3 regions of the Sulfurovum lithotrophicum genome follow, and region 1 is predicted to be linked to each of the others. Evidence: riboswitches for the same ligand, from Rfam matches in the RefSeq annotation. Region 1 holds a riboswitch; each other region holds the start of a gene.
The links. A riboswitch is a leader RNA that binds a small molecule or an ion and turns the genes downstream of it on or off. The one in region 1 is predicted to bind cyclic di-GMP.

Region 1 (3,285 bases):
GATTGACCGAGTTGATGATGGGTTTTCCGCCAATGCATTTGAGCGCAGCTTCCATTGTGTTCACACGGGTAGCATCCGGCATCAGGGGCAGCGGTATCTTCTGGTTATAGAGCTCCATCACCTCTTTCATATCCGCCGCACCATCACGTCCTGCAAACTCCACGTTCACATCGAGACAGTGTGCCCCGTCACGTACCTGTGCCTGGCCCACGGTCAGTGTACCTTCATAGTCACTCGCAATAATGAGCTCCCTGAATGCTTTGGATCCCGTCGCGTTACTTCGCTCCCCAATGAGCAAAGGTGCAGGTTTCTGGAAAAGTTCTGTCGTATTGAAAAGCGATGCGATGGAAGGCTCGATGGTTCCTGTGGATTTCTTTGGTATTATGGTCTCTACGGCTTTCTTGAGTGCCTGTATATGCTGCGGCGTCGTACCACAGCAGCCGCCAAGAAAACTTACACCGTCAAACTCCGTAAATTCCAGCTGTTTTTGCGTGAATTCGTCCGGTCCCATCGGATAATAGGTATACCCCCCGCGGTTTTGCGGCAAGCCTGCATTGGCATGTACGGAGATAGGAATATTGCACAGTTCACTCAGCGTTTTGAGATGTTTCTTCACCTGATCGGGACCGGTTCCACAGTTGAAGCCAAGAGAGAGAATGTCAAACGGCTCCATGATCGTCACAATGGTGGCTGCATCCGTACCGATGAGCATGGAGCCGCTCAGTTCAATGGTCACAGAAACCATAACCGGCAGTTCAGCACCACGATCTTTACCGGCATCCTGACAGGCATGCAGTGCTGCTTTGATCTGAAGAGGGTCCTGACATGTTTCAAGTAAAAATACGTCGCATCCACCGTCGATCAGCCCCAAAGCCACTTTTTTGTAGCCCTCATACATCTCGTCATAATGAATATGTCCAAGGGAAGGCAGTTTGGTTCCCGGGCCGATGGAGCCGAGTACGAATTTCGGTGAAACCTCTGTCCCATACTCCACACAGATCTCTTTGACCAGTTCCGCCCCTTTTTTAGAGAGCTCATAGGCACGCTCACCCATCTGGTATTCATCGAGTACCCAGGGCATGGTACCAAAAGTATTGGTTTTTATCAGGTCAGCACCCGCCATCGCGTAGCGTTTATGGATACGTTTGATCAGGTCGGCTGCAGTATCGTTGAGCAGTTCGTTGCAGCCTTCCTGCTCTTTGCCACTGTGATCGATCCACGCTTCTTTTGGTACGTCAAGATCCTGTATCTGCGTACCCATAGCACCGTCTATGACCAAAATACGCTTTTCCAATAGTGAGTTAATTGTTTCGGTAACAGACACACGCTTCCTTTTATCGCGTATAATACGCATAATCTTTAAGTGCAATTGTAGCAAAGTATCGTTAAAGTCATTGAAGTCATTTTTAATACTTTGTTAATATATTAAAGTAAATCAGTGATATAATCATCTAAAATAAATTGAAAAAGCCAAACCTGTTGCAAAACAGGGACGGAAAGCCATGGGACTCATGAAGTTTGCCAGGTTATCATGCCTCCCTGATACGCCTTTCAAACCGGTTTTATTTTTTCTAAAGTCATACAAGGAAAAAAATGGGAAGAACAATCAAAAACATTATTACAGATAAAGAGATCGTCAAGCCTGATCCCGTCGATGAAGAAGTTCCTTTCGACGGCGGTGTCATGATCACGGAAACGGATACAGCCGGTATCATTACCTATGCCAATCGTAAATTCAGAGAGCTGACAGGATATACAAAGGAAGAACTGATCGGTTCACCGCACAGCATCAATCGACATCCGGACATGCCAAAAGCTGCGTTCAAAGGTTTATGGGAGACGATCAAAGGAGGAAACTACTGGGAAGGCTATGTCAAAAACATGACAAGTGAAGGCAAATACTACCTTGTCGTGGTCTGGATCAAACCGAAATTCGATGAAGAAGGGAATATTGTAGGTTATATTGCGGGACGTAAGATTCCCGACCGGGATTCTATGAACAAAGCACTTGCCCAGTACAAAGAGATGAAAGCCGCTGAATAAAAATTGCGGACTTTCAATACTGTATTTTTATAACGTTTTTTTAGCTTCCTGAAGTGCGGCGATAACCGCATCGATATTCTCTTTTGGAATATGTACTTTCCAGTCCGGTTCTTCGGTACCTGCCTGAAGAGAGATCCCTATGCTTGCCACACTTTCACTTCCTGCACCGTAAGGCTCACTGATCGTTGTTATCGTGATCTTTCCGTCCTTTGTGCCGCTCAATACCAATTCGTCTATTTTAGTTATTGTTCCGCTCATAAAAACTCCTAAAAAATAATTTTATAGAAACGATTATAGCACAAATACTCTAACTATTTTTTCTTTTTGATCAATCCGGATATTTTAGCCTGCAGACGAAGCCACATTCTATGTTCGATCGCCGGGAAACCGCCATAGGTCTTACCGCCTTCAAGTGACTTCGTCGCCACACAACGTCCCACCAGTGTCGAGAAATCACCGATACTCAAATGCCCGGTGGTGGCACTCTGTCCTCCCATGACCACATTCCTGCCCAGTGTTGAGGAACCGGAAAGCCCCACCTGAGAAGCGAACAGACAGTGTTCCCCTACATCACAGTTGTGTGCGATCTGTATGAGGTTGTCTATCTTGGTGCCTTTTCGTACATAGGTCGTACCAAATACCGCTCTGTCGATCGTACAGTTCGCACCGATCTCGACATCATCTTCGATGACCGCATTGCCGTTCTGATAGATCTTGACATGTTCTCCTGTTCTTGTATGGGCAAAACCGTATCCGTCAGAGCCGATGACCGTACCGCTGTGAATGATGCACCGCTCCCCAATCTGCGTACCGTGGTAGAGTGTTACATTGGGATGCAGGAGCGTGTTTGAGCCTACAGTCACATTGTCACCCAGGTAACAGCCAGCCAGAATGGTCACATTGTCACCCAGGGTCACATTTTTACCGAAACGCACCTGTACATCAATATCGCAATTTTTACCTCTCTTGGGGACATCTCCCTTTGTCGTGATCTTCTGCGTGAAGAGCCTGGATGCCAGTGCGAGTTTCAGGTAAGGTTCATCCGTGATCAACGCAATACTCGTTTCAGGCAGCAGTTTGGCATGCTTGGCATCGATCAATACAGCACCTGCTTTGGTCTTAGAGAGTTGGGAGGCATACTTTGCATCGTTAAAAAAACTGAGTTGGGAAGGAGAGGCTTCACTGAGCGTATGGATACCATCGATATCGATATCTCTGCCCTGATAATCCAGTCCGATCGTT
Region 2 (3,285 bases), 230 kb from region 1:
AGATACCTAGACTGGTTCGGGTAAATTTGGCAGTACCGTCAATATAATCCTCTATAGGCTGATCCCATATGGAGTTAGCCATTTTTGCAAGTTCAATATGACGTTCCAAATATGTCAGATGTGTATCCGTATTGCTGTCATATGCAGAAGGGGCATTAAGCTGTGCATCTACCCAACCTTCGATACCCATTTGCATTACCTCTTCCATACTCTGTTCCGTAGGCCCAAAGGTTGATTGTATCAGAAGTTTGAATGCATCTTTCCTGGATGCGGAAGTTTCGACAACATTGATATCAAAAGATTTCATACTTGAAGTAGTATCGTTCTCGGCTGAAGCACTGATAACAATATCTGCGGTTTTACCGATATCATTCGATCCTGGTATACCACTGAGTTTGCCAGTTTTCGTATCAAAAATTGCCCATGTCGGTTTATTGACAATACTAAATGTAAGTGAACCGGGACCTGAATAATCTACAAATGGAGCAAAACTGTACTCTTCACCTGCCCTGGCGATCGTTGCAGGCTCACCCACAAGAATGGCAGGATCATAATAAGCTGCATTCCGTACGGTAATACTGAAAGCCGGAAGCGGTGCTTTCCCTCCTTTGCCGTCTTTGGCAATGATAATAATGTCTTCAAAGGTCTGATCGGCAAAAGCTTCCGACGGTGTACCGCTCAGCCTTCCCGTCTCAGTATCGAATGTGGCCCATACCGGTTTGTGCTTTATGGTAAAAGTGATCGTGTCACCATCTGCATCGTTCGCATCCGGCTGGAAAACATAATTGTCGTTAACCAGGACTTCTGCCGGCGGCGTTCCGCTGATGACAGGAGGATTGTTCACTACCGTAATACTGAAAGCCGGAAGCGGTGCTTTCCCTCCTTTGCCGTCTTTGGCAATGATAATAATGTCTTCAAAGGTCTGGTTGGCGAAGGCTTTCGACGGTGTACCGCTCAGCCTTCCCGTCTCGGTATCGAATGTGGCCCATACCGGTTTGTGCTTTATGGTAAAAGTGATCGTGTCACCATCTGCATCGTTCGCATCCGGCTGGAAAACATAATTGTCGTTAACCAGGACTTCTGCCGCTGGCGTTCCGCTGATGACAGGAGGATTGTTCACTACCGTAATACTGAAAGCCGGAAGCGGTGCTTTCCCTCCTTTGCCGTCTTTGGCAATGATAATAATGTCTTCAAAGGTCTGGTTGGCGAAGGCTTTCGACGGTGTACCGCTCAGCCTTCCCGTCTCGGTATCGAATGTGGCCCATACCGGTTTGTGCTTTATGGTAAAAGTGATCGCATCACCATCTGCATCGTTCGCATCCGGCTGGAAAACATAATTGTCGTTAACCAGGACTTCTGCCGCTGGCGTTCCGCTGATGACAGGAGCAGTATTAAGTACCTTGATATAAAAACCATCCGTTTTACTGCCGTTTAACCATCGTGTTTCAAGACCGTCTGTTACACCAATATTGAATGTATATCGTCTCCTGTCGTCTGTTGTGGGGGTACCCGTGAGTTCTCCTGTTTCACTGTTAAATACCGTCCATGCCGGTTGATTGTATATTTTAAAGCGTAAAGGACTTCCGTCCTCATCACTTGCAACAGGTTTAAAACTAAAAGTCTCCCCAGGCAATATTTTATCTTTTTCGGGAGTACCGCTGATCGTTGGCGGCGTATTTACCAGAAGGGTATAACCATCCGTTTTCTCCGGATATAACCATGTTACTGTTTCCCCGTCAAATGCTCCGATATTGATATGACTATAATAGCCGACATCTGATACTGTCGGTGTCCCGCGCAAGATACCCGTATTCTTGTCGAATGTTGCCCATGATGGCATATTTCTGATACGAAAAATCAACGAATCACCGTCTACATCATTCGCTGTTGGCTGAAATTGGTACATTTCTCCGGGTATAACACTTTGAACAGATTCCCCTTCTATAGTCGGAGCTGTCGCAAAAACAATCGAAGTTAGAATCATATAGAAAAAGAGTGATCTGAAAAATATGGGATAATTCCATTTAAGCCTTATGCTTTGATCAATATATAACTCGGGGGAAGGTACTAAACTGAATAATCTTCGAATGGAATAAAGAAATTCCAGCTGTGTATTTATGTAGTTCATTTTAATGTCCTTCTTGTATTTTTTAAGTACAAGGTTTAAGACAATCAGGATGGATAGAATACTATCTAAATTCACAACAGTATGAAAGAGAGTATTGGCAACCCGACTATCTGAATCCTCAGACTCGTGGCTTTCCGTCCCTACCTCACGATAGGTTTGGCACAACAATATTTTTATTACGAGCTCATTATATCATATTTTTAAAAATTATGCAATTTTTTTCATATTCTATTGAAAAGTATCACATTATCGGATTCAAATCCGTATTTGAACCACTCAACCCTGACCTTGCAGGGCATTGTTTTTTTTATCCCTACTGCACCAGCTTTCATAGTACTGCCTCTAATCTTTATTTCTTTGATTATACCAATCAAAAGTAAAAATAGACTACAATATATTACTAAAAATGAGGAGCTCTTTTGTCATTAGCCTTAGCAAGAAAATATCGTCCTGCCACCTTTGATGACCTCATCGGACAGGATTCCGTCTCCCAGACGCTCTCGCTTGCACTTGATGGCAACAGACTCTCTCATGCCTATCTCTTCTCCGGTCTCAGGGGAAGCGGCAAGACCTCCACTGCCCGTATTTTTGCCAAAGCGCTGCTCTGTGAAGAGGGAACCACCTCTCACCCGTGCGGTACCTGTACCCACTGTATCATGGCTGCGGAGAACCGCCATATGGACATCATAGAAATGGATGCTGCCTCCAACAGAGGTATCGACGATATCAAAGACCTCATCGAGCATACCAAATACAAACCCAGCTCTGCACGCTACAAAATCTTCATTATCGATGAAGTCCATATGCTGACCAACCAGGCCTTTAACGCTTTACTTAAGACCCTGGAAGAGCCGCCCGATTTTGTCAAATTCATTCTGGCAACGACCGATCCGCTGAAACTACCTGCGACCATCCTCTCCAGGACACAACACTTCAGGTTCAAGAAGATCCCCCAAAATCTTGTACTCAGTCACCTTGAGCATATCATGAACCTTGAAAAGATTGAGTACGAAAAAGAAGCGCTTGAGATCATTGCCCGTTCGGGTGCGGGGAGTCTGAGAGATTCACTCACCCTCTTAGACCAAGCCATCGTCTACTCCAAGAACTTCGTAGATGTCGGTACGGTCACCGGTATGCTTGGGATCATCGAACCCAGC
Region 3 (3,285 bases), 320 kb from region 1:
CACACTTCTTCTAATCTACTTTGTAAGAGTATACATTCATAGACAGATGAAAAAGCATGCCATTCACGACCACGATACAGATCTTTTCAACCAAAAATTCTTCCTGGCGGAACTTCAGACTGCAGTTGCCAGAGCAAAAAGAGAGAACAGTCCACTCTCCATCTTCTTTTTGTCGGTAACAAACCTGAAGGGTGGGATTTATGATGCGAAGCAGCAGAAACATCTTGCACAAAAAATAGCGCATGTTATCAGTATGTCCACAAGGGACAGCGATACAGTATGCCGTTACGATGAAGAGCATTTCGCCATACTCATGCCCATGGCAGACAGAGAAGCTGCACTCCATCTTGAAACACGTCTCAAGACAGCATTGTCACATTATGAATTCCATGTAGATCCGCAACCTGAATTTGATTTCATAACAACACAGTTCGACAACAGCGAAACGGAAGAATCATTTATAACGCGGAGCAAGAATTGATGTAAGAGCTATGAGAGCACGGCACCAAAAAGTATTTACTCTCCAAAAGAGAGTAACGAAAGGTAATGCTTTACAGACCATCCAGCGTTTCGATAAGCAGTTCTATCTCATCTTCATAGGAAGTGGCCTGTTTGGCCAGACGAAGATAGGCTTTGAGAAGCTTATCGGGTTTATTGTCTGTATGCAGGTTGACACCGGCATCCGAGAGGTCCTTGTTGACAAAATCCGCAAAATCATCTTCAAGTTTAATTTCATAGCGGTTGCCGCAGACAGTAAGTCCTACATTTTTCATATTCAAATCCTTCAGATATAGAAATTAAAAATCAGAAGATCAATTTTTAATTGTTACCTTTCAACTGTACTATGACAGCAGCGCCTCAACTTGTGCGATTATTTTTTCGATCTCTGCATCTTTTTCAGCTAATTCCCTTTTCAGTGAATCGATTATAGTATCTTTTTCACTTTGGGAACCAGACATATTTGCAAGCTCTGCATTGAGTTGCTCATTTTCATTTTTGAGTGCTTCGTAATCTGCTTTCCATTGCGTAATCTTTTCCTGTAGTTTCTGTAAGGCTGTCATCGTTCGCTCCATGATAATATTTTTTCTGAAACGCTATCATAGCAAAAGAATCAGAAATTGGAAATTAGAAATTGGAAATATCCTGTATAAAACAGCATCTCCTCCAACACCAAACCAACTTGCTTTCTATTTTCTGAATTTGGATTTAATAAATATTTAAGTTAAAATAAAATACAATTAAATTTAAGTTATTGTTTTAGAAATGCTAAACCTATCGTGAGGTAGGGACAGAAAGCTATGGGTCTCATGTAGATTGCCAGGTTGCCGATATGGACAATAAATAGAGAATACTATCTCAGTAGAGTTTTTTATTTACATATTTTTTGTAATCTCCCCCCCCCTGTCTTTTCTGTCCCTTAAATTTTTTATATTTTAAAGGATCATTATGTATTCTCTATACAGACCAATAATAGTTTTGCTATCTCTTCTGTTTATTACTACAGGTATGGAAGCCGGAGGAACAAGCTTTGGTATCACCATCAAAGCTACTCCACTTTCCTATGATGAGTTTTCACTCCCCAGATTAACAGATGATGAGTTCAATAGCCTTTCTACCGAAAAAAAATACAAAGTGGCCACCAAGCTTTACAGCACTCTGTATTATGGTACTGACATGAATGATATTAACACCAGTATTCAATCGGGTACTTTTATCAGTCAAACCTATGACATGTTCGATCGGGAGAACAGTGCTGCGGAAGTCAGTGACGTGGAAGAATTGATTGGCCAGTATTACAGTGCCACCAAAAACGGTCAAGTCATAGTACCGATCCTGGCAAGACTGTTTCATTTGACACCCGGGAAAACATACTTTAACCATTGGGCCGCCTATGTATTGGCCCAGAGTATACTTTATTGTCCCGGACTGGAACTTCCCAATGTCAAAGAAACCGATGCCTATGCTGTCTACTATTCCAATCTTGTAAATGAACTTAATGCCGGTTCCAGTTTGCAGTGGATCACTTTTAAACATATGATATCACAATCCAATTGGAGACGGTTCAAGAGCCCTGAGGACAATGGCCGTGAAATGCTGGAGATCTACCTGTACGATATGAATGACAGTCACGTACCTTTGGCTGCACAGGCACTACAGAACTGGAAACTTGATAGAGGCAGCAATACGTTGGTCATCGAGGAAGGAAAGGGAAATACAGAACCGATCACTGACCTGTTCGAAGGTACCACGGTTACCAGCGGAACAGATTTTTACAGCAGCCTTGTCCTTCAACCTGACTTTTTGCCCACTGTGACCAGAAGATTGGTGAATATCTATTTTTCAACTTATACGGATACACAAAAAGACGATATCGTTTCCCAACTCGTTATGAGCAATCCAACAGCATGGACAGACCTCCTGAAAGAGATCATCTATTCCAGGGAGTATTTATTGAATTCCAACAGAATACGCTCCTTTGAGGAACTCTTTCTCCCTATAGCCAAAACAGTGGACTGGCATCCACATAGTTCTTCTTTTTTCACCCTCTACGATGCTTTGGATAAGATGAATCAGGCATCTATGGCATACAAGCTGGGAAGAGCAGTCAGTGCACCCCTCAATACTTATTCTTTTGCCTGGATGCACAAAAGTTTAAGGGATAACCTAATGACCAAATTTGAAAAGAACTCCTCTTTTGTATCGATTGCCGACGGATGGGGCTTGAAAGAGATATTTGCTGTTATTCCAGATACGCTTACAACCAATGTAGAGGTAGCCGAATATATGGTGCATTCTCTTTTCATTTCCACAATCGGAAGGGATGCTACGGCCAATGAGCTTCAAATGTTCAAAGACCTTGTAGATCCAGACAAATATGATCCCGATCTGTTCAACAGCTATGGCAGGCTGGTATTAACAGGAAGCGACAATCCTGACCTGGATGCAAAGATGCGGGGATATATCGCCGATCTTATCCTTGATTATATTTCCAGACTTGGCGAAACATATCAATTCATAACAAATTCATAGGAGAATATCATGAAAAAGAACATTCAACGTCCAGAAGAACATATCGACCGACGAACCTTTATGAAAGGTCTTGGTGCTTTAGGCCTTTCTTCTGTATTCCCCAGTACTTTGTCTGCTGCCGCTCTGGACTACGATCAGATCCAGTTCGATCCGAATATCTACAACGACAACAATGCCCAGACCATTATTGTTTATCTTACAGGGGGTGCTGCAGAATTTGCAGGGAACCTCACAAACCTGGACGAGATAAACAGT

Region 2: another riboswitch for cyclic di-GMP. It lies ahead of YH65_RS11170 (DUF1800 family protein); the one in region 1 lies ahead of YH65_RS02975 (PAS domain-containing protein).
Region 3: another riboswitch for cyclic di-GMP. It lies ahead of YH65_RS01520 (hypothetical protein); the one in region 1 lies ahead of YH65_RS02975 (PAS domain-containing protein).

Annotation. Positions count from the first base shown of each region.
Region 1 covers NZ_CP011308.1:624,156-627,440, reverse strand. The annotation lists gene metH (methionine synthase) at 1-1,324, opposite strand, end outside; cyclic di-GMP riboswitch class I at 1,460-1,534, shown strand; gene YH65_RS02975 (PAS domain-containing protein) at 1,594-2,043, shown strand; gene YH65_RS02970 (hypothetical protein) at 2,071-2,301, opposite strand; gene lpxD (UDP-3-O-(3-hydroxymyristoyl)glucosamine N-acyltransferase) at 2,355-3,285, opposite strand, start outside.
Region 2 covers NZ_CP011308.1:395,612-398,896, reverse strand. The annotation lists gene YH65_RS11170 (DUF1800 family protein) at 1-1,984, opposite strand, end outside; cyclic di-GMP riboswitch class I at 2,222-2,299, opposite strand; gene YH65_RS01945 (DNA polymerase III subunit gamma/tau) at 2,548-3,285, shown strand, end outside.
Region 3 covers NZ_CP011308.1:308,981-312,265, reverse strand. The annotation lists gene YH65_RS01535 (GGDEF domain-containing protein) at 1-481, shown strand, start outside; gene YH65_RS01530 (hypothetical protein) at 552-773, opposite strand; gene YH65_RS01525 (DUF3450 domain-containing protein) at 843-1,073, opposite strand; cyclic di-GMP riboswitch class I at 1,256-1,330, shown strand; gene YH65_RS01520 (hypothetical protein) at 1,447-3,030, shown strand; gene YH65_RS01515 (DUF1501 domain-containing protein) at 3,040-3,285, shown strand, end outside.